2 regions of the Methylosinus sp. genome follow, and region 2 is predicted to be linked to the other one. Evidence: predicted binding sites of a transcription regulator. Region 2 holds the regulator's gene; the other holds the start of a gene.
What was found. The regulator PhoB, encoded in region 2, activates phosphate uptake and scavenging genes when phosphate is short. The targets are predictions, from matches to a motif close to TGTCATNNANCTGTCAT.
Positions count from the first base shown of each region.

Region 1 (11,554 bases), on a different contig from region 2:
GGCTCTCTCTGCCGTTGTTCGACGGCGTCGTCTCGCCGCTCTTCCTGCTGTCGGCCTATGATCCGCCGCTCGGCGCGCGCTCGCGCTTCGTGGCCGAGCCGCGCTCCGCCGTCGCGCTCGCCTATAATAAAGCGATGGCTTTCGCGCTGACGCATTTCCTGGCCTGGCAGGGGCGGCCGATCGCGCGGCTGCGGCGCGAGCTCGGCCTGCCGCTCCGCCGCGGGCGCGATCTTCTGACCGGCGGACCCACTGCCCAGGCGACGCTCGGCCTCTTGAGCCCGCTTCTGGCGCCGCCGCAGCCGGATCATCCGGCCGATCTCTTCATCGCCGGCCATACGTTCCACGACCGCTTCACCGACGCGGCCGAGGGCCTGCCGGATGCGCTCGCCGCCTTTCTCGCGGCCGGCGAGCCGCCGATCATCGTGACGCTCGGCAGCTTCGTCGTGCGCGGCCGCGCGGAATTCTATCGCGCCGCCGGCGAAGCGGCGCAGCGCCTCTCGCGGCGCGCCGTGCTGCTGGTCGCCGACGAGGAGCGCGAGGCGCTGGCCGCGGGCCTGCCGCCGCAGCTCTTCGTCGCCGGCCATGTCCGCCATTCGCTGATTTTCCCGCGCGCCGCGGCGATCGTGCATCACGGCGGCTCGGGAACCTGCGGTCAGGCGCTGCGCGCCGGCCGGCCGCAGCTCGTGGTCCCGGTCTTCGGCGATCAGGACGACAACGCCGCGCGGGTCGAGCGCCTCGGCGTCGGCCGGCTGCTGCCCTATGAGCGCTGTTCCGCCGAGAGTCTCGAGCGCGAGCTCGGCGCGCTTCTCGCCGATGAGCGCCATGCCGGCCGCGCCGGCGAGGCGGCCGCGCGCATCGGCGGCGAGGATGGCGCCGCGGCGGCCGCGGCGATAATCGCCGCACGCATCGGATGCGCGGCAATTGCGGTCGAGGCTTAAGGATGAAGACGCCGATTCTTGTCGCGATCGCGATGATTTTGCTCGAATTATCCGTTTCTCGGGCCGGCGAGGGGCCGCTCGCCCTGGCCAAGGGCGAGACGCGGACGATTCAATTCGTCGAGAATCCCTCGACCGGCTATGTCTGGCGCTTCGATCGCGAGGCGAGCAAAAATCCGGCGATCGCGCGGGTCGGCGAGGGCGGTTTCGCGCCTTCGGGCGGTCGGTCCGACCATCCGCTGGTCGGCGCGCCGGGCCGGCGCTCCTTTCGTATAGAGGGGGTCGCCGCAGGCAGAGCCCGCCTCGTCTTCGTCGTGGATCGCCCTTGGGAGAAGCGGGCCGTGCAGCTCCGGACGATCGAGGTTCTGGTGCGCTAGCGTTTTTGGCGCGGCGGCGCTCTAAGACGTCCCCTCGCGCGGCTTCAGCGCATCCGCCAGCCGCATTTGCGCCGAACCGGGCTCGAGCGGCTTCTGCTGGCTCTCATGGGGCGCCCAGCCGGAGAGCCAGACCAGCTCCATCGTCGCGCGCACGCGCCCGTCGGCGTCGGCGAAGCGCTCGCGATAAATCTCCGCCGCGCGCAGCAGAACGGCGCGCCGCAGCGGCTTGCGGGAGCGCTGCGTCAGCACATTGGCGGCGCCCATGGCCCGCAGCTCGGCGCAGAGCGCGAACAATGAATCATAGCGCAGCGTGAAGGAATCGACGTCGGTGACCGGCAGAGCGAAGCCGGCCCGCTGCAACAGCCCGCCGAGATCGCGCAGGTCGACGAAAGGCGACACGCGCGGGCTCGCGCCGCCGCAAATTTCATCCTCGGCCTGGGCGAATGCGGCGCGCAGCTCTATGAGGCTCGCCCCGCCCGGAAAACAAGCGAGAAACAGCCCGTCCGGGGCCAGCATGCGCCGCGCCTGGGCGAGCGCGCCGGGCAGATCGTCGACCCATTGCAGCGCAAAGCCGGAGACGATGAGATCGAAGGCCTCCGCCGCGAAGGGCAGCGCCTCCTCCTCCGCCACGAGATCGACGCCCGGCGCGAAGAAACGCCCGGCCCGCAGCGGCGGCGGACGCCCGCTCGCGACGACGGTCTCGGCGAAATGGCCCGAGGGCGTGCAGAGATCGAGCGCGCGCGGGAAGGGGCGTCTAATGCCCGCCAGCCGGTCGGCGAGATCGTCGGCGGCGCGCGCGATCAGAAAATCCGGCGCGCCGCGCGCCGCCGCCCGCGCCATCCGGCGGCGCAGCAGGGCGCGGTCGAAAATCGCCGGCGCGGATGAGCTTTTCTCCATGCCTCGTCATGCCCCGAACGCTCGCGGCGCGCAACCGGCGCCGCGAGCGGCGGAATTAAGGCGACGGTTTCCCCAGCTTCTGTCGCGCTTTAGCGAGACAGGTAAGCAAATCTTAGTGTTAAACCGTAACCGCAACCATGGGATGGCTGGCGCGAAATATGGCCGAAGCTAGAATGCGCGACATGTTCGAATGCGACACCGGCCATTCGGAGAAGGTGTGAGCCATGAGTATTTCGTTTCGTCAGCGTATTTCGAGTGTCACGGCCGCGGCGGCGCTCGCCTGCAGCCTCGCCGTTCTGCCGGGGGCGGCGAATGCGGCGCATAATGTCGTCTCCTACAGCGCCCCGGTGCAGGCGGGCACGGTCGTGATCAGCGCCCGCCAGCGCAGCCTGTTCCTCGTCAACGGCGACGGCACGGCCATCCGCTATCCGGTCGCCGTGCCCAAATCCGGCAAGGAATGGTCCGGCTACGCCCATATCGACGGAAAATATGTGAATCCGGACTGGGTTCCTCCGGCGATCGTCAAGCACGACCACCCCGAGCTGCCCAATTTCATCCATGGCGGCTCGCCGCATAATCCGATGGGCGTTCGCGCGCTCACGCTCGATCGCAATCAGGTGGCGATTCACGGCACCACCAGCAAAATGCGTGCTTCGGTCGGCACGGCGGCCTCCTATGGCTGCATCCGCATGCTCAACGAGGATGTCGTCGACCTCTATGAGCGCGTCGGCGTCGGCACGCCGGTCGTCATGACCCCTTAAGGACGGAGCAGAAACGCGTTTCGCCGCCGCGCAGCTTCGCGCAAGCCGCGCGGCGGAGACTTGTCCCATGGTTTTTCGTCGCGCGAATGCTTCAGCTTGTGGACGTCGTCTCGCGGCCTGTAGACCGGCAGAAACGAATCCACCACTGTGCCGACAAGTCCTCGAACGCACATGAGGTTCGTGTCCACGAAGAGTCGAGTCGGCGGCATTTCAATTGTTTCGAGTCATAGTGAACGAGCATGACGATTCGTTTCGTCGGGCGGTTTCCGTAAGAGGGGAACGCAAGGCTCGCAGTCAGCGTATGCGTCTCTGAACAGAGAAGCGTCCGTCGCCCTTGTCTGGCCGACCCTCACATTAGGTTTCGCTCATGCTGATCGCATCTGACAAAGACTTCGACCGTCTCCTGCATCCCGTCGACATCGTGGAGCAATTGGCGGCCACCAACGATTGGAGCTTCGATCGTGACGCCGAAGACGAGATCTCCATTTCCGTCGCCGGCGGCTGGACCGACTACCATGTCGCCTTCACCTGGCTGGCGGAGCTCGAGACTCTCCATGTGAGCTGCGCCTTCGATCTGCGCGTGCCGGAGCGTCGCCGCACCGAGGCGCAGGCGCTGATCCGCACGATCAACGAGCAGCTCTGGGTCGGGCATTTCGATCTGTGGCCGACCGAGGGCGTCGTCATGCATCGCCAGGGTCTGCTGCTGACCGGCGGCGCTCAGCCCTCCGGCCCGCAATGCGCGGCTCTGCTGGACCATGCGCTCGAGACCTGCGAGCGCTATTATCAGGCTTTCCAATTCGTCCTCTGGGCCGGCAAGGGCGCCAAGGAGGCGCTCGAGACCGCGACCTTCGAGACCAAGGGAGAAGCGTGATCCAAATGGCCGCCGCGGCCGGACTGCCCGGCTCGATCACTCTGGTCGGGGCCGGGAAAATGGGCTTCGCCCTGCTCGAGGGCTGGGTGGCGCAGGGGCTTTCGGGCGAGGGCGTGACGATCGTCGAGCCGCAACCCTCGCCGGCGCTCGTCGCGCTCGCGCAAGAGCGCGGCTTTCGCCTCAATCCGGAAGATCGCGCCGCCGCTCGAGCGCTCATTCTCGCGGTCAAGCCGCAGGCGCTGGACCAGGTCGCGCCGGCGATCGCGGGCGAGGCCGGCGCCGACACGCTCGTCGTCTCCATTCTCGCGGGCAAGCGCATCGCCGATCTCTCGGCGCGGCTGCCGCAGGCGCGGTTTTTCGTGCGCGCCATGCCCAATACGCCGGCCGCCATCGGTCGCGGAATCACCGGCGCCTACGCCGCGCCCGCCGTCGATCCCGAGGGGCGCGCGGTCGCCGAGGCGCTTCTCGCGGCGGTGGGCGAGGTGGTCTGGGTCGAGAGCGAGGCGCTCGTCGACTCGGTGACGGCGGTGTCCGGCTCGGGGCCGGCCTATGTTTTCTATTTCGTCGAATGCCTGACCAAGGCAGGAGTCGAGGCCGGCCTGCCCGAGGAGACCGCGGCGCGGCTCGCCCGCGCGACCGTCGCCGGCGCCGGCGAATTGCTGCGCCAGAGCGCCGATGCGACGCCCGCGACGCTCCGTCGGAATGTGACCTCGCCCGGCGGCACCACCGCTGCGGCGCTCGAGGTTCTGATGGCGAAGGACGGGCTGGAGCCGCTGTTGGAGCGCGCCGTGGCGGCGGCCCGGCGCCGGGCCGGGGAATTGTCTGGATGAAGCGCCGAAACGCCTTCCGATCCGGCCAAAACGCCCTAAATTAGCGTGGAAGCGGCTGGCTTCGAGCGATCTGAGGAGGCGGCGATGGCGACGAGCGGCAAAACCAGTGAGACGGGCAATGGGAGCGGCTCGATCCGCGACCGGATCGTCGAATCCTTGATGCGGCTGGCGGCGCGCCGCGCCTTCGAGGACATAGCCATTTCCGACATCGCCCATGACGCCGATGTCTCACTCGCGGATTTCCGCGACAATTTTCCGTCGAAGGGCGCGGTGCTCGCGGCCTTCTCGCGCAAGATCGATCGGCAGGTGCTGGAGGATTTCTCCGGCCGCTACGCCTCCGAGCCCGCCAAGGAGCGGCTCTACGAGGTGCTGCTGCGCCGTCTCGAGGCGCTGGAGCCCTATCGCAATGCGCTGGAATCGGTGTCGCAATGGGCCTCGACCGATCCGCTGGCGGCCGCCGCGCTCAATCGCGAGACGGTCAATTCCATGCGTTTCATGCTGGAGGCCGCCGACATCGACAGCGAAGGCGCGCTCGGCGCCTTGAAGCTTCAGGGTCTCGCCATCGCCTGGTGGCGCGTGCTCGGCGTATGGTTCGACGATCGCGACGCCGAGCTCTGCCGCACCAAGGCGGCGCTCGACCGCGAGCTCTCGCGCAGCGAGGCGGTGATCGAGCGCATAGAGGATTTGAACCGCTTGACCTCGCCGCTGCGCGGTCTGGCGCGGGCGGTTTTCCGCGGCGTGACCGGCCATCGTCGCCACGGCCGCCATCATGCGCGCGACCGCGACGAGGATCTCGAGGAGGATTACGAGGAGGCCCGTCGGCGTCATCATCACGCCGAGGAGCATCATCACGCCGGGGATCATCGCCGTCATCAGGACGACGCCACCGCCTGACGGCGGCGTCGCCTTCTCTCTGGTCAAAAGCCGATGCGCAAGGCCGTCGTCACCGAATGGGCGACAGCGCCGTCGCGGGTCGCGACATCGGCGTCATAGCCGATGCGCCAGCCGATGCTCGGCGTCAGGTCGCCCTGCGCGCCGACGCCGACCGTGACCGAATTGCGGTCATAGGTCGGAATGAGGATCGGCTGCGTCGCCATGGCGCTCAGCACGCCGGCGAGGCTGACGTTCACGCGCTTCGGATCACGGTCGAGCGTCTGATTATAGGCGACCCGCAGCCAAGGGCTGACGCCGAGGACAGAGGCCGAGACCTCGCCGCCAAAGCGCAGCGTCGTCGCGTGAGCGGCGTGCTCCGGATAGACGACATTGCCGCCGGCCGCGCCGCTTTCCGTATAGCCGCGGATCGTCGCGGTCGTCTGCGTCACGCCGAAGAAGGGCGTGAATTGGAACGCATCGAGCTTCAGCCGCAGGCCGGTCTCGCCGCCGACAGCATAGGAGTCGACGCTGGTGCGGCCGACGCCGGTGAGCCCATAGGCGCCGAGGCGGCGAATGTCGGAGAAGCCGACGTCCGGCGAGAAGGTCGCCGTTCCGTGGAGATAGAAGAGATCGCCGAAATAGCCGGCGTAGAGGCTCGGCGAGACGGTCGGCGAAATGTCGAAATAGCCGAGCGCGCCGCCGCCATATTGGCCGGCGCGCACCGTCGCCGCGACGCCCGCGCGAATCTCCTTCCAGCCGTAATCGACGCCGAAGGAGCCGCCATAGAGCGTGCGGTCGCCGTCGAGTCCGGGCTGCGTCGCGGTCGGGCCGAAATCGACGTTGCCGCCGAGCCAGGTGGAGAGGCCCTGCGCCGCGAAGACGCCGCTCTGCGCGCGACGAATCGAATGCAGCTGCGCGACGACCGACGCCGCGGCGCTGGAGGCGAGGCCGAGCGCGCCGGCGTCGATGCGGCCGAGCACCTGCGGCGCGGTATCGCGCATGGATTTCAGGAACAGCGGATCGACCGCGGTCGGCAGGGTGAGTTGATAGACGAGGACCATATTGTCGTTGTTCTGGCCCGAATTATAGCTCTGGCCCTGCATCACGCCATTGGTCGTGGTGAAATCATTGTCGTTGGAGACGAAGAGATAGAAGTCGTTCGGTCGGCCCTCCACCAGCGTCGGGACGAGCGCCATGCCCTCCCATTTTTCCGACAGAGTGAGCTGCGACTGCGCCGACTGGCCGGGCGCGCCATTGTTGAGATTGAGGCCGAAGCGGGCGAGCTGAGTCGAATTGAGCATGTTCACGAGCTCGACCGACTGCGCCGGCGTGATCGCCGGATTCAGCACGCCATTGGGCGCGACCTGGCCGCCGGCTGTCGTATCGGCGGCCGTGCCGGCGATATTGGTCGCCTGGCCGATGTCGACGAGATAGATGGATTTGACCATGATCGGATTGCCGCCCGCCGGGCCCTGGCCGGTTCCGTCGCGCGCCAGCACCAGGAACTGCTTGTCGTTGAGCGCCACCATCTCGCTCTGCGCCGCGGTGCGGTTGGCGGCGCCGCCATCGCCGTTCAGCCTGTAGGTCGGCAGCTGCAGCACATAGGTCTCGATCGGCGCGGCCGGCGTCGGATTGAGCGCGATGTCGTAGACGAGGATGCGCGTGTTGTTGCGCGTCTGCTGCTGGGCGTCGATCAGATCCTGCATCGGCGCGCTCTGCAGGATCGCGAAGAGCCGATTGCCGTCCGGGCTCACCGAGACGGCCTCGAGCCCCTGATTGTTGCGGCGTCCCGTGGCCGGCGCTGTCACCGAGTTGAAATTGATCGCGCTACTGCTGCGCGGCAGCAATGAGGAGGGAATGCCGACCGAGCCGACCAGATTGCCGTTGGCGTCGAAATAGAAGATCGACGGGCCATATTCGTCGCTGATGTAGAAGGAGCGGTCGGTCTTGAAGGCGAGGCCCTCGGCGTCGAGCGAGATCTTGCCGGCGCCGGTCGCGCCCGTCGCCGGGCTCGGCGCGAGGCGGCCGAACAGAGTGGTCGTCGCGGAGCCGGGATCGGCGCCGGTGAAGGTCTTGCCCTGATTGTCGCGCAGCGCCAGGCCGCCGTTCGGCGCGATCTGCACCTGATTTTGCGAGCTGGTGGAGGCGGGGAGATTGGCGCCCGAATAGGGCGAGAAGGCGATGTTGAACTTCAGAAGCCGTCCCGCATAGTCGTAGAAGACGCCATTGGCGGGATCGTTGAGGCCGCGATCGGGAAGGGCGAACATGGTCGCGACGAAAGTCGAGCCGCTGCGCCGCCAGGAATAGGGATCGATGGCGAGGCTCGAGAAGGAGCCGAGCGTGTCGCCGAGGAAGTCGATCGTCGTCGCGGGCAGCCGGCCGGTTCCGACGAGGCCCTGGTTGGTGAAGGTCAGTCCGCCGAGGCTGATGGAGGCGGCGCCGTCATTGGCGGCGACATTCGGCGTTCGATAGGTCTGCGCCATCGCGGCGCCGTGAAGGGCCAGCGCCGAGATGGACGCGAGCAACCAATGACGAAAGGGCATTTCACACTCCGGCTCATAAGCTTGGCCGGAGGTCTATGGTCGCCCCTTAACGGTTTGGTGACGGTTTGGACATGATTGTTAACGGAACAGAAATATTATAGCGTCGTGGCCTTCGCATCACGAAGGCCACGAAGCGATCACAGCGACACGTAGACGAATTTCAGGCCCTTGAGCGTCGGATAGTTTTCGCGCAGCGCCTTGGCGACCTTGCCCACGAGCTCCTTGTCGCCCGCGGCCGAAGGGCCAACGAAGTCCGTTCCCTGCATCCAAGTCTCGAGGAAGCAGTGGAGCTGGTTGTCATAGGCGTCGTCGGTCGGATGGGCCGTCTTGTCGACGAGCGACGCGACGCCGTCCGCATTGACCTCGAGTCGCCAGTCGCGGTCGTCGACGACCGAACCGATGAGCTTCGCTATATCGGCGTCGGTCCATTCGACCTTCAAATCAACCGCCATGATTATCGCTCCTTGCTGCGCGCGGGGGCTCCGTCGCGGAATAAAAGGGACGAAGGGCCGGGAACGCCTGTCGGAGATCCGACAGGCGCGCATCACGGCCCTTACCTCTCGCTCACTTCTTCGTGAGCTTGGCCACCGCCATGTCGATCGCGGTCGTCGCCTCGCCGACGGTTAGCCAGGTGTCCGCGCGATCCTCGCTCTTGAACGTCTTGCCGAGGTTGTACGGCTCCTCACCGGGCACATGCAGGAAACAGGCCCATTTTCCGTCGGGCTGCTCCTCTACCGTCACTTTGTAGTCCGCCACGCGGTCCTCCTTTTGCTTGGTTGCCTAGGCTCTCACGGTGCGCCGGTCCGTCCCCGGCGCGACCTACGCGAAGCAGTTTGGGCGCCACGCCCTCGGCACGCTTATTGAACCCGTCCCACGGCCGGCGAGGCGCCGGCTCCCGACGGAGGAACCCATGACCGATATTGTGGAAGGGCCGGCGCTGGCCGCTCTCTCCTGCGGAAAGCCCGCTTTTCTCGTCGTGATGCTGCATGGGGAGGGCGCGGACGGCCAGTCGATGGTCGATCATGCGCTCAATTGGGCGCCGACGATGCCCAAGGCCGAATTCCTCGCGGCCGAGGCGCCCGCCGGAGCCGATGGCGTTCGGCGCTGGTTCGACGCCGACGACCCCGACGGGCTCGCCAAAGGGCTGGCGACGCTCGCTCTATTCCTCGATGCGGCCTTGGCCAAGCGCCGGCTGCCGGCCTCGCATCTGGCGCTGGTCGGCTTCTCGCAAGGCGCGACGTTGGCGCTGCTCGCCGGTCTCGCGAGGCCGGGTCCGGCGGCGGCGATCGTCGCTTTTTCGGGCGGCTCCTATGGCGCGTCGCCGCCTGTCGGCGCGGATGGCGCGCCGCCGGTCCTGCTGATCCACGGCGACGCCGACGAGGCCGCGCCGCTCGCGGCGGCGCGCGAGACCAAGGCGGGGCTCACGGCGCAGGGCGCGCGCGTCTGGGCGATGACGCGCAAAGGCCTCGCCCATGCGATGGACGATGACGGGGTGATCGCCGCCGGCGATTTCCTCACCGAGCATGTCGTGCACAAGAAGGGCGCGGCGGCGGAGGATCATCACGATCATGACCATGACGATCACGATCACGACGATCACGATCATGAAACGCACTGACGCTCGTCACGGCGACGTTCGGCACAGCTCTTGCGGGACGAGGGCAAGCTCATCACGAGAGGAGATTTGGATATGGCCCTGACCGCCGAGGACATAAAGGAAGGCAAGTGCTACGCGACGAGCGGGTCCGACCGATACAAGGTCGTCGCCGTCAATGCGCGCGGGATCGTCAGCTTCGTGACCTGGCAAGGCAACAACAAGCCTGGCCCCATGCGCGCTAATTGCCCCATGAAGGCCTTTCTCGACGGCGTGACGAAGGAAATTCCCTGTCCTGCCCAGGTTTGAGCGTCACACCGGCAAAGTGACGGTCGCGCGCAAGCCGCCGAGCGGCGAGCCCTCGAGCGTCACCTCGCCGCCATGCGAGCGCATGATGTCGCGGGCGATGGCGAGGCCGAGTCCGGAATGGCTCTCGTCCTGATTCCGCGATTCGTCGAGCCGGTAGAACGGCCGGAAGGCGTCCTCCCGACGCTCGGGCGGAATGCCGGGCCCGTCATCGTCTATGTGGATGGTGAGCGTCTTGCCGTCATTGAGGCCGGAGAGCGCGATGTTTTTCGCATAGCGTTGCGCGTTGCCGACGAGATTGGCGAGGCCGCGGCGGAAAGCGGCCGGCCGCACGGCCACCGGCCTGCGGCCCGCGAAGCTCGCCTTCGCGCCGAGCCCATGACGCTCGGAATCGCTCTTCAGCTCGTCGAGAAGGGCGGCGACGTCGGTGTCGGCGGTCGCCTCGCCGCCGTCGCCGCGCGCGAAAGCGAGATAGGCCTCGACCATGCGCTCCATCTCGTCGACGTCCTTCTTCAGCTCGGTCGTCTCCGTCGTCTCGCCGATCAGAGCGAGCGACAGCTTGAAGCGCGTGATGATGGTGCGCAGATCATGCGATACGCCGTTGAGCATGGTCGTGCGCTGCTCCATGGCGCGCTCGACGCGGCGCTTCATCTCCAGAAAGGCCGCGCCGGCCTGCCGCACCTCGCGCGCGCCGCGCGGGCTGAAGGCCACCTCGCGGCCCTTGCCGAACTCCTCCGCCGCGCGGGCGAGGCGCAGGATCGGGCGAATCTGATTGCGCAGGAAGGAGGTCGCTATGGCGATGATGACGAGCGAGGCGATCACCGTCCAGATGAAGAAGATTTCCGAGTTCGACGCATAGGCCTGGGTGCGATGGGCCAGCAGGCGCATCACCGAATCGTCGAGCGCGACTCTGATCTCGACGATGTTGGAGCGCCCGACCGTGTCGATCCAGAAGGGCCGTTGCAGGCGCAGCGACAACTCCCGCGACAGAGTGTGGTCGAGCAGCGAGAAGAAGGGCTTGGCGGCCGGCGGCGGCAGCGGCTCCTTGGGCAGGAAATGGACATCGATGCTCAAATCCTCGCCCGCGATGCGCTGGAGGATCTCGCGATGCTCGCCTTTCGGAAAGGCGTCGTAGAAATCGATCAGCGCCGCGACGTCGCGCGCCACCGCGGCGGAGAGGCGCGATGTCACCGCCTGCCAATGGCGCTCCATGAAGAAATAGGCCACCGCCGATTGCAGCAGCACGATCGGCAGGATGACGATCAGCAGCGAGCGCGCGTAGAGCCCCTTGGGCATGCGCGCATGCAGCCAGCCGGCGAAGCGCCGCCAGAGCTGGCGCGGGGCGTCGAGCGCGGCGGGGAGGGCAAGGGTCATTGCGCTTTTCCGTATCTCTCGTCCGGGCCGACGACGGCGTCCACCCACAGTCTGTATCCGCGGCCGCGGATCGTCTGCAAATGGCGCGGGCCGCCCGCGTCGCCCTCGATCTTGCGGCGCAGCCGCGCCACCTCGACGTCGACGCTACGCTCGCCGGCGGTTTCGACTTTGCCATCGACGAGGCGCTGCGCCA
Region 1 is NZ_DATBQF010000069.1:25,822-37,375, reverse strand. Features, by position in the region: gene VIF40_RS17660 (glycosyltransferase) at 1-938, shown strand, start outside; gene VIF40_RS17655 (protease inhibitor I42 family protein) at 941-1,312, shown strand; gene VIF40_RS17650 (methyltransferase domain-containing protein) at 1,334-2,209, opposite strand; gene VIF40_RS17645 (L,D-transpeptidase) at 2,434-2,970, shown strand; gene VIF40_RS17640 (YbjN domain-containing protein) at 3,338-3,841, shown strand; gene proC (pyrroline-5-carboxylate reductase) at 3,847-4,671, shown strand; gene VIF40_RS17630 (TetR/AcrR family transcriptional regulator) at 4,756-5,565, shown strand; gene VIF40_RS17625 (esterase-like activity of phytase family protein) at 5,589-8,087, opposite strand; gene VIF40_RS17620 (hypothetical protein) at 8,225-8,539, opposite strand; gene VIF40_RS17615 (hypothetical protein) at 8,652-8,843, opposite strand; gene VIF40_RS17610 (phospholipase) at 8,998-9,705, shown strand; gene VIF40_RS17605 (hypothetical protein) at 9,778-9,990, shown strand; gene VIF40_RS17600 (ATP-binding protein) at 9,994-11,361, opposite strand; gene VIF40_RS17595 (response regulator) at 11,358-11,554, opposite strand, start outside.
Region 1: the regulator PhoB is predicted to act here: its motif matches at 8,134-8,150, upstream of VIF40_RS17625 (esterase-like activity of phytase family protein).

Region 2 (11,554 bases):
GCCCTATGGCATCGGCATGCTGACGGCGGGATTCATCCTCGCCATCATGGTGCTGCCCTTCATCACCTCCATCTCGCGGGACGTGTTCGACACCGTGCCGCCGATGCTGAAGGAGGCGGCCTCGGGCATCGGCTGCACGACCTGGGAAGTCATGCGCTACGTCGTGATTCCCTATACGCGCGTCGGCGTCATCGGCGGCGTGATGCTCGGCCTCGGCCGCGCGCTCGGCGAGACGATGGCCGTCACCTTCGTCATCGGCAACGCGCATCGGGTGTCGAGCTCGCTGCTCGCGCCCGGCACGACGATCTCCGCGACGATCGCCAATGAATTCACCGAGGCGGTCGGCGATCTCTACACCTCCGCGCTGATCGAGCTCGGCCTCATCCTCTTCGTCATCACCTTCTTCGTGCTGGCGGCGGCGCGCTTCATGCTGATGCGCATCGAGCAGAAATCGGGAGCCTGACCCTTGTCCATCTCCGCCTCCCGCCGCCGCACCAACGCTCTCGCCACGACGCTGTGCTGGGCCGGCACCGTCTTCGGCCTCGCCTGGCTGGTGCTGATCCTCGGCGCGCTGATCTATGAGGGCGCGCGCGGCCTCACGCCGGCCGTCTTCACCGAGATGACGCCGCCGCCGGGCTCCACCGGCGGCCTGCTCAACGCCATCGCCGGATCGCTGGTGATGACGACGATCGGCGTGCTGCTCGGCACGCCGCTCGGAATGCTCGCCGGCACCTATATGGCCGAATATGGCCGCTATTCGAAGCTCAGCATGGTCGTGCGCTTCATCAACGACATTCTGCTCAGCGCGCCGTCCATCGTCATCGGACTGTTCGTCTATACGGTGGTGGTGGCGCAGGTCGGGCATTTCTCCGGCATCGCCGGCGCTCTGGCGCTCGCCGTGCTGGTGGTGCCCGTGGTGGTGCGCACCACGGAGGACATGCTGCTGCTGGTGCCGAGCCCGCTGCGCGAGGCGGCGGCGGCGCTCGGCCTGCCGCGCTCGCATATGCTGCTGCGCGTCGCCTATCGTGCGGCGAAATCGGGCATCGTCACCGGCGTGCTGCTGGCCATAGCGCGCGTCTCCGGCGAGACGGCGCCATTGCTCTTCACCTCGCTGAACAATCAGTTCTGGAGCACGGATCTCAACGCGCCGGTCTCCAGCCTGCCCGTCGTCATCTTCCAATTCGCGCTCTCGCCCTACAAGGATTGGCAGCAGCTCGCCTGGACCGGCGCTCTGCTCGTCACCATCGCCGTCCTTCTGCTCTCCATCACCGCGCGTGCGCTCAGCAGCCAGGGAAAACACCAATGACCGCCATGCCGGTTGTCGAAGCCACTATTCCAACCAAGGTCTCGGTTCGCGATCTGGACTTTTATTACGGCCAGTCGCGCGCGCTGAAATCGATCTCGCTGCCGCTCTACACCAATAAGGTGACCGCCTTCATCGGCCCGTCGGGCTGCGGCAAATCGACTCTGCTGCGCATCTTGAACCGCATGTACGACCTCTATCCGCGGCAGCGCGCCGAGGGCGAGGTGCTGCTCGACGGCGAGAACATCCTCGACCCGCGCATAGACCTCAACCTGCTGCGCTCGCGCGTCGGCATGGTGTTTCAGAAGCCGACGCCCTTCCCGATGTCGATCTACGACAATATCGCCTTCGGCATTCGCCTCTACGAGAAGCTCTCGCGCAGCGAGCTGGACGGGCGCGTCGAGGCGGCGCTGCGCGGCGCCGCGCTGTGGGACGAGGTGCGCGACAAGCTGAATTCGAGCGGCCTCGGCCTCTCGGGCGGCCAGCAGCAGCGCCTGTGCATCGCCCGCACCGTCGCCATTCAACCGGAGGTGATTCTGTTCGACGAGCCCTGCTCGGCGCTGGACCCCATCTCGACGGCGAAGATCGAGGAGCTCATCGACGAATTGTCGGAGCGCTACACGATCGCCATCGTCACGCACAACATGCAGCAGGCGGCGCGCGTCTCCGATTTCACCGCCTTCATGTATCTCGGCGATCTCGTCGAATTCGGCGAGACGAACAATCTGTTCACCGCGCCGCAGAACAAAAAGACGCAGGATTATATCACCGGCCGCTTCGGCTGAGCGCGACACGCGCACGAGGAATATGAGACATGAGCGAACATATCGTCAGCTCCTATGACCGCGACCTCGAAGTGCTCGGCCGCCGAATCGCCGAGATGGGAGGCATCGCCGAAAAAATGCTCGCCGAAGCCATGGATGCGCTCGCCAATTTCGACATAGAGCTCGCCCATCGCGTCGTCGCCACCGACCAGCGCCTCGACGCGCTGCAGCGGGAGATCGAGGAAAACGCCATCCTCACCATCGCGCGGCGCCAGCCGCTCGCCATCGATCTGCGCGAATGCATCGCCGCGATGCGCATCGCCGCCGATCTCGAGCGCGTCGGCGATCTCGCCAAGAGCATCGCCAAGCGCACGGTGAAAATCCTCTCCGAGGCGCGTGTGCCGCGCGCCGTCATCGGGCTGAAGACCATGGCGGAAGTCGCCGCCATGCAATTGAAGGACGTGCTCGACGCCTACGCCCAGCGCGATGTCGAGCGCGCCCGCGCCGTCTGGACCAATGACAGCGAGCTCGATGCGCTGGAAGATTCGGTGTTCCGCGACCTCCTGACCTTCATGATGGAAGACCCGCGCAACATCTCCTTCTGCACGCATCTCCTGTTCTGCTCGAAGAACATAGAGCGCATCGGCGATCACACCACCAATGTCGCCGAGACGATCGTCTATCTCGTCACTGGCGAGGCGATGCCGACCGACCGACCGAAGGGACGGTCGCCGAGCCTCCCCGCCAGCACGGAAACGGATGAGCCCACGCAATGAACGAGATTCGCGTCGCAACGCCGCGCGATGCGCCGCACGACCGCGCGCCGCGCATTCTCGTCGTCGAGGACGAGGCGGCGCTCGCTCTGCTGCTCGCCTATAATCTCGAATCCGAGGGCTTCCAGGTCGAGCATGTCGAGCGCGGCGACGAGGCGGAAATCCGCCTCGCCGAATCCGTTCCCGATCTCGTCATTCTCGACTGGATGCTGCCCGGCGTGTCCGGGTTGGAGATTTGCCGCCGCCTGCGCGCTCGCGACGACACGCGGACCATGCCGATCATCATGCTCACCGCGCGCGGCGACGAGAACGAGCGCGTGCGCGGCCTCTCCGTCGGCGCCGACGATTATGTGGTGAAGCCCTTCTCGACGCCGGAGCTGATGGCGCGCGTTCATGCGCTGCTGCGCCGCGCGCGGCCGGAGCGCGTGGCGACGCGCCTCGTCGCCGGCGACATCGACCTCGACCGCGAGACCCGCCGGGTGAAGCGCGGCGGGCGCGAGATACATCTCGGGCCGACGGAATTCCGCCTGCTCGAATATCTGATGGAGAAGCCCGGCCGCGTCTTCTCGCGCGCGCAATTGCTCGACAGCGTGTGGGGGCTCTCGGCCGAGATCGACGAGCGCACCGTCGACGTGCATGTCGGGCGCCTGCGCAAGGCGATCATCCGCGGCCGCGAGAAGGACCCGATCCGCACCGTGCGCGGCACCGGCTATTCCTTCGACGAGACCTTCGGACGCAATTGACGCCTGCGACTCGCTGTTCGTCACAGCGAGCGCAGCGAAACGATCTCATGATCGGCTTCGACGAGTCCCGAGCGCGGCGCCCTCCCTCACCCTCCCCGGCTCCACGCACGTCGTGAGGGAGGGCGCCGCGCGAATGGGCCAGACCCTGGGCCAGACCCTGGACCGCGAGCCTTTCGAGCGGCGTCACACCTCCTGCTACGCCTTGGCCTTGGCGGCCTGGCTCTTGGGCTTGCGCCTGCGCTTCTGCTCGGCGGCGCCGGGACGCGCGGCGGCGGCCGCGGCGCGCTCCTTCTCCTGACGCAACGATCCGGTCATCGCGGCGACGAGCCGCTGCGCAGCGCGCGGCGGCGACGAGCGCATCAGCGCGACCAGCGAGCGAATGCGCTCCACATCCGGCGCGTCGCGTTCGGCGCCCAGGAAAATACGGATCGCAGTGTCCTCGCCGACGGCGAGCGCGACCAGGGCGAGCGCCAGCGCCTCCCCGCCACGGTCCATGAGAATGGCGCGCGCGCGCGATTTGCGGCAGTCGAGCGCTTCGGCGAGCGCCTCGGCCAGCCCCTCGAGATCGCGGGCGATGGCGCAGGCGTCGATCTCTTCGGCGAGCGCCGGAGACGGCCGCGCGACATGCTCCGGCCCATTGGCGACCAGCGCCCGCGTCGCCGCCTCCAGCAGAATGCGCGAGCGCTCGCCCGCATCGGCGGCGAGGAACAGCGCCTCCGGGTCGAACGCAAGATCGACGCGGTCCAGCAATATGCGGGCGAGCCGCTGATCGTCGCGCGCCGCCTGCAGCAGCGAGCGCCGCGCCGCCTGATCGATATGGAGCCGCCGATTGGCCGCGAGCGCGCAGAGCACCTCGCTCTCGCCGCGCGAGGCGAGGCTCCCGACGATCTTGCGGTCGAGCGAGGCGCGGCGGGCGATGGCGACGGCGAGCTCGGCCGGCCCGTGCTCGGCGAGCGCGCGGGCGAGCCCGGCGTGAATCGCCGGCGCAAACTCGAAGGCGATGCGCGAGGCGCGCCCACCCTTGTCCAGCAGCTGCGCGACGACGCCGGGCGGCGTGTCGGGATGGCGGCACAATTCGATCGCCCGCTCGGCGACGACATCGGCGTCGAGCATCTCGATGAAGCCGCTGGCGAGCGTCTCGAACTGCTCGACATCGGCCGCCGGATGCAGCGGACGCGCGACGAACTGGTCGACGATCTCGCGGAACAGAACCGCCTCGGCCTTTCGCCGTTCGCTTTCGACTCGTGGCATTTACGCACCAATCGCAACTTTAATACTCGATCAGCGATTTTAGCGCGCGGACATTGACGCAACATTAACCCTCGGCGGCCCCTAATCGCCGCATCGACCAATCGCGCGAATTACGTGCTTCATTGCGGGGGCGATGAAATGGGCGAAATCATAGCCTTCTCCTCGAAGGCGAGACCAGCGGCCGCAGCGCCGCCCCTCGTCGGCGGAGCGCAGATCCTTTTCTTTCTCGGCGTGCGTTACGTGAGGCAGGAGGACGCAGCGGACGCGGCGAAGGAGAGCGCGGCGGCGAAGGACGCGGCGACCAAAGCGCCGAGCGGCCGGGGCGACCAGCGGCGGCCGCGCGTGACGCGGCCTCGGCATGATCGGCTCACGCGCTGAAGGCGAAGCGCGCGGGAACGCGCGTGGTCAGTCCGCCAGAATCAGCGCCCAATAGACCTTGTATTTCGTATTGGGCGCATAGGCCGTCGCGAGCCCCATGCGCCTCGCTTTCTTCATCAGCAAATTCTTATTGTGCGGCGGCGACTGCCGCCATCCCGAAAACGCCTCGGCGAGCGTGTGATAGCCGGCCGAGACATTCTCCGCCGCGCTGACGCTGCGCATTCCGCGCGCGGTGAGGCGCATGTCCAGCGTTCCGCGCACCTCGTGACTCAGCGAATTGGCGGACGCCATCGCATTGGCCTGCGCTTGCGCGGCCTCGCGCAGCGATTCGTCCAGCGCCAGCGCCGAAAGGCCGTTATTGCCGCGATAGAGCGAGATCATATCGCGCGCCGCCTCCGCGTCGACGCGCGCGCCGGGCGCGGCGAGCGAGCGATAGAAGCTCGGCTGCTCCGGCTCCTTCGGCAGGCGGCCGCCGTCGGAGCAGGAAAAGAGCGCGAGCAGCGCCGCGGCCGGCGCGACGATACGAAGGAAAGGAGACATGCGCCGTCGCCATTGAGCCGAGTGAAGCGGTTTGCGCGCGCCTTCTACACTCATTCGCCGGCGACCGCATAGTCCCGCTCGCGCCCGGGCTCGACGATGCGGGGCGACGACGGGGCCACCGGCTCGAGGCCCATGATCTGCACCACGGCGGGCGCCGGCGCCGGCGGCGAAATTTTGAGGCCGGCCTCGGCGAAGCGGCGAAAAATGTCGAAATGCAGATCGCTCTTCACCCGCGTGGCCTGCTCGACATCGTCGACGAAGCACCAGAGCTCGAAGCGAAACGCCGTCTGCTCCATCGAGAGGAACATCACTTGCGGCGCCGGAATGCGCAGCAGCCCGTCCTGCGCCTTGGCGGCGGCGAGGAGAATCGCGCGGATCTCCTCCGGATCGACGCCCGCATGCGGCGCTATGGCGATCTTGATGCGGCCGACGCGATCATTGCGCAACCAATTCTTCACCACGCCGGAAACGAGATTGGAATTGGGCACGATCATCGTCGCGCGGTCGAAGGTCTCGATCTCCGTGGAGCGCACATTGATGCGCTTCACATAGCCCTGCTCCTCGCCCAGCACGACCCAGTCGCCGACCCGGATCGCCCGCTCCCACAGCAGGATGAGGCCGGAGACGAAATTATTGACGATCGACTGCAGGCCGAAGCCGATGCCGACAGAAAGCGCGCCGGCGACGATGGCCAGCCGCTCGAGGCTGAGGCCGAGCTCGGCCAGCGCCACCGAGACGGCGAGCAGGAATCCCGCATAGCCGAGACTGGCGCCGATGGAGTGGCGCAGCCCCATGTCGAGCCGCGTCAGCGGCAGCAGCCGCTGATCGAGCCAGCGCCGCAGCGCCTTGGCCGCCCCGTAGGTGAGCGCGAAGAGCGCCAGCGCCGTCGCCATGCCGGCCGGCGAGATGGACACTTCGCCGATCTTGAAGCCGGCGAAGGCGGTCTGGAGATTGCCGAAGAAATCGCCGGACTGGAAGCCATAAGGGACCAGCGCGACGAAGAGAGCGAAGGCGTAGAGGCCGAGCGTCGCGACGCCGGTCAGCAGCACGGCGAATTGGCCGAGCGATTCGGCTTGCGCGCCGAAGCCGGCGATCATCGCGCGGCCGAGCGGCGTCTGCGGCTGGAAGGCGCGCGCGAGGCCGGTCTCGACGAAGGCGAGCAGCAGATAGAGCGCCGCGCCGACGGCCGCGAGCCAGGCGATCTGCAACACCAGGAAATTGGCGAAAGCCACATAGCCCGCCGCCAGCGCGCCCCCTATGACCACGATCTCCGCCCAGGCGAGAAGACGCAGCGCATAGATCCAGTCGCGTCCCTCGAGATCGGCGCCGGGGTCGTCCTCCCGCCGCTCATGGCGCGTGGCGACCACGACGACGAGAAAGACGAGGGCGATGAACAAAGCGCCGGCGCCGCGCGTCAGCACGATGACCGGCAGGCCGGCCTGCACGAATTCGGCGATCTGCTCCAGCACGCGCGTCGCCGCGGCGACGAAGCCGACGACCACGGCGAGATAGAGGAGCCGCCTCGCGAGGCGGTCGCCGAAGCCGATCAGCCGCCATTGCGGCAGGCCCGGCGCCAGCAGGCCGCGCGCCAGCCCGAAGGAGACGGCGACGAAGGTCACGGATTCCGAGAGCCGCCGGCCGAGCGGCGCGAGAAAGGCGTCCTCGAGCTGGAAGGCCTCCAGGGCGAGCGCTATGGCCCCGACGAGCACGACCGGCAGCGCCGCCGTCACCACTGTCGTCGTCACCGCCGCCGCCGCCTTGCGGAATCGGTCCGGCGCCTCGACCGCGGCTTCGCGGGTCGCGAAACGGCGGATGAGAAAGGTCGCCGGCGCCGCCAGCAGCAGCACGCCGAAGATGGTCGCCAGAAAGCTCGCGAGCTGGCCGTCGCGCAGCCGCGGCGCGATCGCAGCGCCACGCTGCTCGAGCATCAGGCCGAAGACTTTCGCGTCATAGGGCAATTCTTGCAGCGCGGCGCTCCACAGCGTGGGGGAGAACAGCCCGCTCGTGCGCAGGAACAGCGTCTTGGCGAAGAGCGCCCGCTGCCGTCCCCGGATCACCAGGGCGATCTGCCGCGTCTCGATCGACAGCGCCCGCGCCCGTTTCAGAGTCGCGTCCACCTCGTCGTAGAATTTTTTCTGCTCCGACCATTCGGCGTTGACGCTCGCCGTCGCCAGCGAGCCGCCCTCGGCCGGCGGGGCGGTCACGGGGGCCGGAGCCGGAGCCGGGCTCGCCGGCCGCGACTCGGCGGAGACTTTGGCGATGATCGCCCCCCTGGCATTGGTCGGAGCGCGCGCGCCCTTTCCGGGAGCGGCGTCGTCCTTCTTGGGCGGCGCGTCGGCCGGGGCCGGGACGGCGGGCGCGTCTTTCGTCTCGCTCGCGGGCTTGGCCGGTCCGGCGAGCTCGTCGAGTCGCGCCTGCAATGCGGCGAGGCGCGGCGTCAGCCGGTCGATGACGTCCTGGAGCTCCGCCGGCAGCGCATCGACCCGATCGCGCAGGCTCTTGAGCGTGGCGTCGTTGAGCGAGGGATCGACGAGCGTCTTCTCCACATCCTCGAGCGTCGCGCGCGCGGCGTCGAGCCGCGCGTTGAACAGATCGAGCGAGGAGGACGGCTCCGCGGCGATGGCCGCGCTGGCGAAGAGGAGGACGAAGCAAAGAGTGATAAAGCGGCGCAAGGCGAAGCTTTCGTTGATGAGACGAGCCATAGACGCGCAATGAGACGAACAATCCGTCAATCTTGCGGCGACGCCCGACTTTGCTCCCGCTCGCCCGCCGGATAGGGATGCCGCCGTCCGGCGCGATCATGGACGATCCAGCCGTTTTTCTCGTCGCCCTCGAGATGCGATCGCTGAAGCGGAACCTTACCGAAGCCGCCCGGAATGTCGAGAACGTAAGAGGGCAGCGCAATGCCCGAGAGCCGCCGCGCCAGCGCGCCATAGAGCGCCCGCCCGCGCTCGAGCGAGAGGCGGAAATGGCCGGTGCCGGGGGCGAGATCGGGATGATGCAGGTAATAGGGCTTGATCTGCGCCGTCACGAGCGCGCGCATCAGCTGTTCTAGCGTGTCGACGTCGTCATTGACGCCGGCGAGCAGCACCGTCTGCGCCAGCGTCGAAATCCCCGCCGTCTGGATGAGGGCGACGGCCTCCCGCGCCGGAGCGGAGAGCTCGCGCGCATGATTGACATGCAGCACCATGTAGACGGCCTTGCCGCTGGCCCTCAGCGCCGCGAGCCGTTCCGCCGTGACGAGGCGCGGGGCGGCGGTCGGCGCGCGCGTATGGATGCGCAGCACGGCGACATGCGGAATGGCCGCGAGCCGCTCGGCCACCGCGCGCAGCCGTCTTGCGGACAGCGCCAGCGGATCGCCGCCGGTGAGGATGACCTCGAAAATCTCCGGCCGCGCGGCGACATAGGCCAGCGCCTTATCGATCGCCTCGTCGGAGAGCGAGGCGCCCTTGCCGAGGCCGACGCTCTCGCGCCGAAAGCAGAAGCGGCAATAGACCGGGCACACAGAGAGCAGCTTCAACAGCACGCGGTCCGCGTAGCGATGCACGAGGCCTTCCGTCGGGCTGAAGGCGTCGTCGCCGATCGGATCGGCGCGCTCCTCCGGGCGTGTCTCCAGCTCGCGCAAATCCGGCAGAAATTGCCGGGCGATCGGGTCGGCGGGATCGGCGGGGTCGATCAATGCGGCGACCTCCGGCGTGACCGCGACGCTGTAGCGCGCCTCGACGGCGCGGAGAGCCTGCGCCCGCGCCGGGTCCAGCAGGCCGGCGGCGGCGAGCTCGGCGACGGATTTCGACGTCGCGTCATTGCGCGTGGGGGGCGGCGATCCAGAAACGTCGGGCGGCCCCTGGATCGCCTCGCCCCACGCGCGATGACAGCTGTCTTCGTTCATGACGCCGCTTATAGTGGCATAACCACCCCGCCGCCACGCGCAGGACCGATATGCCCGCCTCCACCAAACGCGCGCCTTGGGAGATTTTGGCTGTCCTGCGGCTCTTTCTGGCGTGGGTCGTGCTGTCCGGCCATTTGACCTGGTATCCGGACGCCCCCGGCGGCTGGGTCGAGACATTCGATGATTTCAGCGGCAAAGCCGCGGTCATCGGCTTTCTGCTGGTCTCGGGATTTTCCATGTCCGCCTCGCTCGAGCGAGACGAAAAGGGGTTCTATCTCAGACGCTTCCTGCGGATTTATCCGCTCTATCTCGGCGCCGTGCTCATGTCCCTGCTGATCGAGGCCGCGACCCGCGGGCATGTCCAGATCGGCGCATTCTCCATCGACGGCGAGACATCATCGGCGGCGCTCGCCCATCTGTTTTTCCTGCAGGGGTTTTTGGTGAAGCCGCTGCAATTCGACGGACCGCTCTGGTCGCTGGCGATCGAGGTCTTCTATTACGCGCTCGCGCCGTTTTTCCGGCGCGCCGAGCCGCGGCTGCTGCTCGCGCTCATGTCGCTGTCGCTGCTGTGCTATCTGCTGCCGCGGCAGGGCGATTCAGGGCTCCTCTACCACGCCCTCGTCAAATCCAATGCGCTGGATTATCTCTGGTGCTGGCTGCTCGGCTTCCGCTTATGGCGGGATCGGACGCTTCCCATGCTCGCCTTCGCCGGCCTCGGCGCGGCCGCGGCGCGTTTCGGTCCCTATACGCCGGAGCCTTTCGCCGTCGTGACCTATCTGCTGACGCTCGCCGCGCTTCTCCTGGGCGATCGGATCGCGTTTCCGCATCGGCTACGGCGGCTCGCGACCAGTCTGGGCGCGTTTTCCTATCCGCTCTATCTCTTTCATTTCCCGGCGATGATCATGGGCTACGCGATTTTCGGCCTCGAAACGCCGGAGGCGCTGCTGGCGGTCGCTCTGGCGACGACTGTCCTGGCGTTTGCTTTCGACCGCGCTTTGGAACGCTGCCGTCGTCTGCTGCTCGCCGGCTCCGCCCCGGGCGCGCGCTATGTCCCCGTCTCCGCCACAGGCGTCCACAGCACCTGCTCGATCCGCTCCGCCCCGCTCGCCAGCATGACGAGCCGATCGAAGCCGAGCGCCACCCCGCTCGCCGGCGGCATATGGGCGAGCGCCGCCAGAAAATCCTCGTCGATCGGATAGCGGTCGCCGTAGATGCGGGCGCGCTTTTCCATCTGCTCCTCGAAGCGGCAGCGCTGCTCGACGGGATCGGTCAGCTCGCCGAAGCCATTGGCGAGCTCCACGCCGCAGGCGAAAAGCTCGAAACGCTCGGCGAAACGGGGGTCCTCGGCCTTGGGCCGCGCCAGCGCCGCCTCGCTCGCCGGATAGTCGCAGAGCAGCGTCGGCCGCGCCCGGCCGAGCTGCGGCTCCACTTTCTCGCAGAGAATCTTGCTGAACAGGTCGGACCAGTCATCATCCGCCACGACCCTGATCCCGTCCCGCTCGGCGGCGCGGGCGAGGCCGTCGCGATCGCCGATCAGCGCGGCGAGGTCTATGCCCGCATAGCGGTCGAAGGCCTCACGGCAGGAGATCGCCTCCGGCTCCTCATAAGGATCGACGCTCGCGCCGCGATAGGCGAATCGCTCCACGCCCAGCGCCTCGGCGACGACGGCGAGCAGGCCGGCGCAATCCTCCATCAGCCGCTCGGGCGGCTCATTGGCCCGATACCACTCCAGCATGGTGAATTCCGGATGGTGGAGGGCGCTGCGCTCGCGGTTGCGGAACGCGCGGGCGAAGGTGAAGATGCGCTCCTCCCCCGCCGCCAGCAGCTTTTTGCAGGAAAACTCAGGCGATGTATGGAGATAGAGCCGGCTCGCCGCGCCCGCGGCCGAGACCAGATCGACGCCGAAGGCCGAG
Region 2 is NZ_DATBQF010000068.1:32,320-43,873, reverse strand. Features, by position in the region: gene pstC (phosphate ABC transporter permease subunit PstC) at 1-463, shown strand, start outside; gene pstA (phosphate ABC transporter permease PstA) at 467-1,306, shown strand; gene pstB (phosphate ABC transporter ATP-binding protein PstB) at 1,303-2,088, shown strand; gene phoU (phosphate signaling complex protein PhoU) at 2,118-2,843, shown strand; gene phoB (phosphate regulon transcriptional regulator PhoB) at 2,840-3,583, shown strand; gene VIF40_RS17330 (hypothetical protein) at 3,779-4,834, opposite strand; gene VIF40_RS17325 (hypothetical protein) at 4,973-5,212, shown strand; gene VIF40_RS17320 (CAP domain-containing protein) at 5,240-5,752, opposite strand; gene VIF40_RS17315 (DUF3772 domain-containing protein) at 5,803-8,454, opposite strand; gene VIF40_RS17310 (lysine-2,3-aminomutase-like protein) at 8,481-9,641, opposite strand; partial or broken gene VIF40_RS17305 (acyltransferase family protein) at 9,692-10,615, shown strand; gene epmA (EF-P lysine aminoacylase EpmA) at 10,687-11,554, opposite strand, start outside.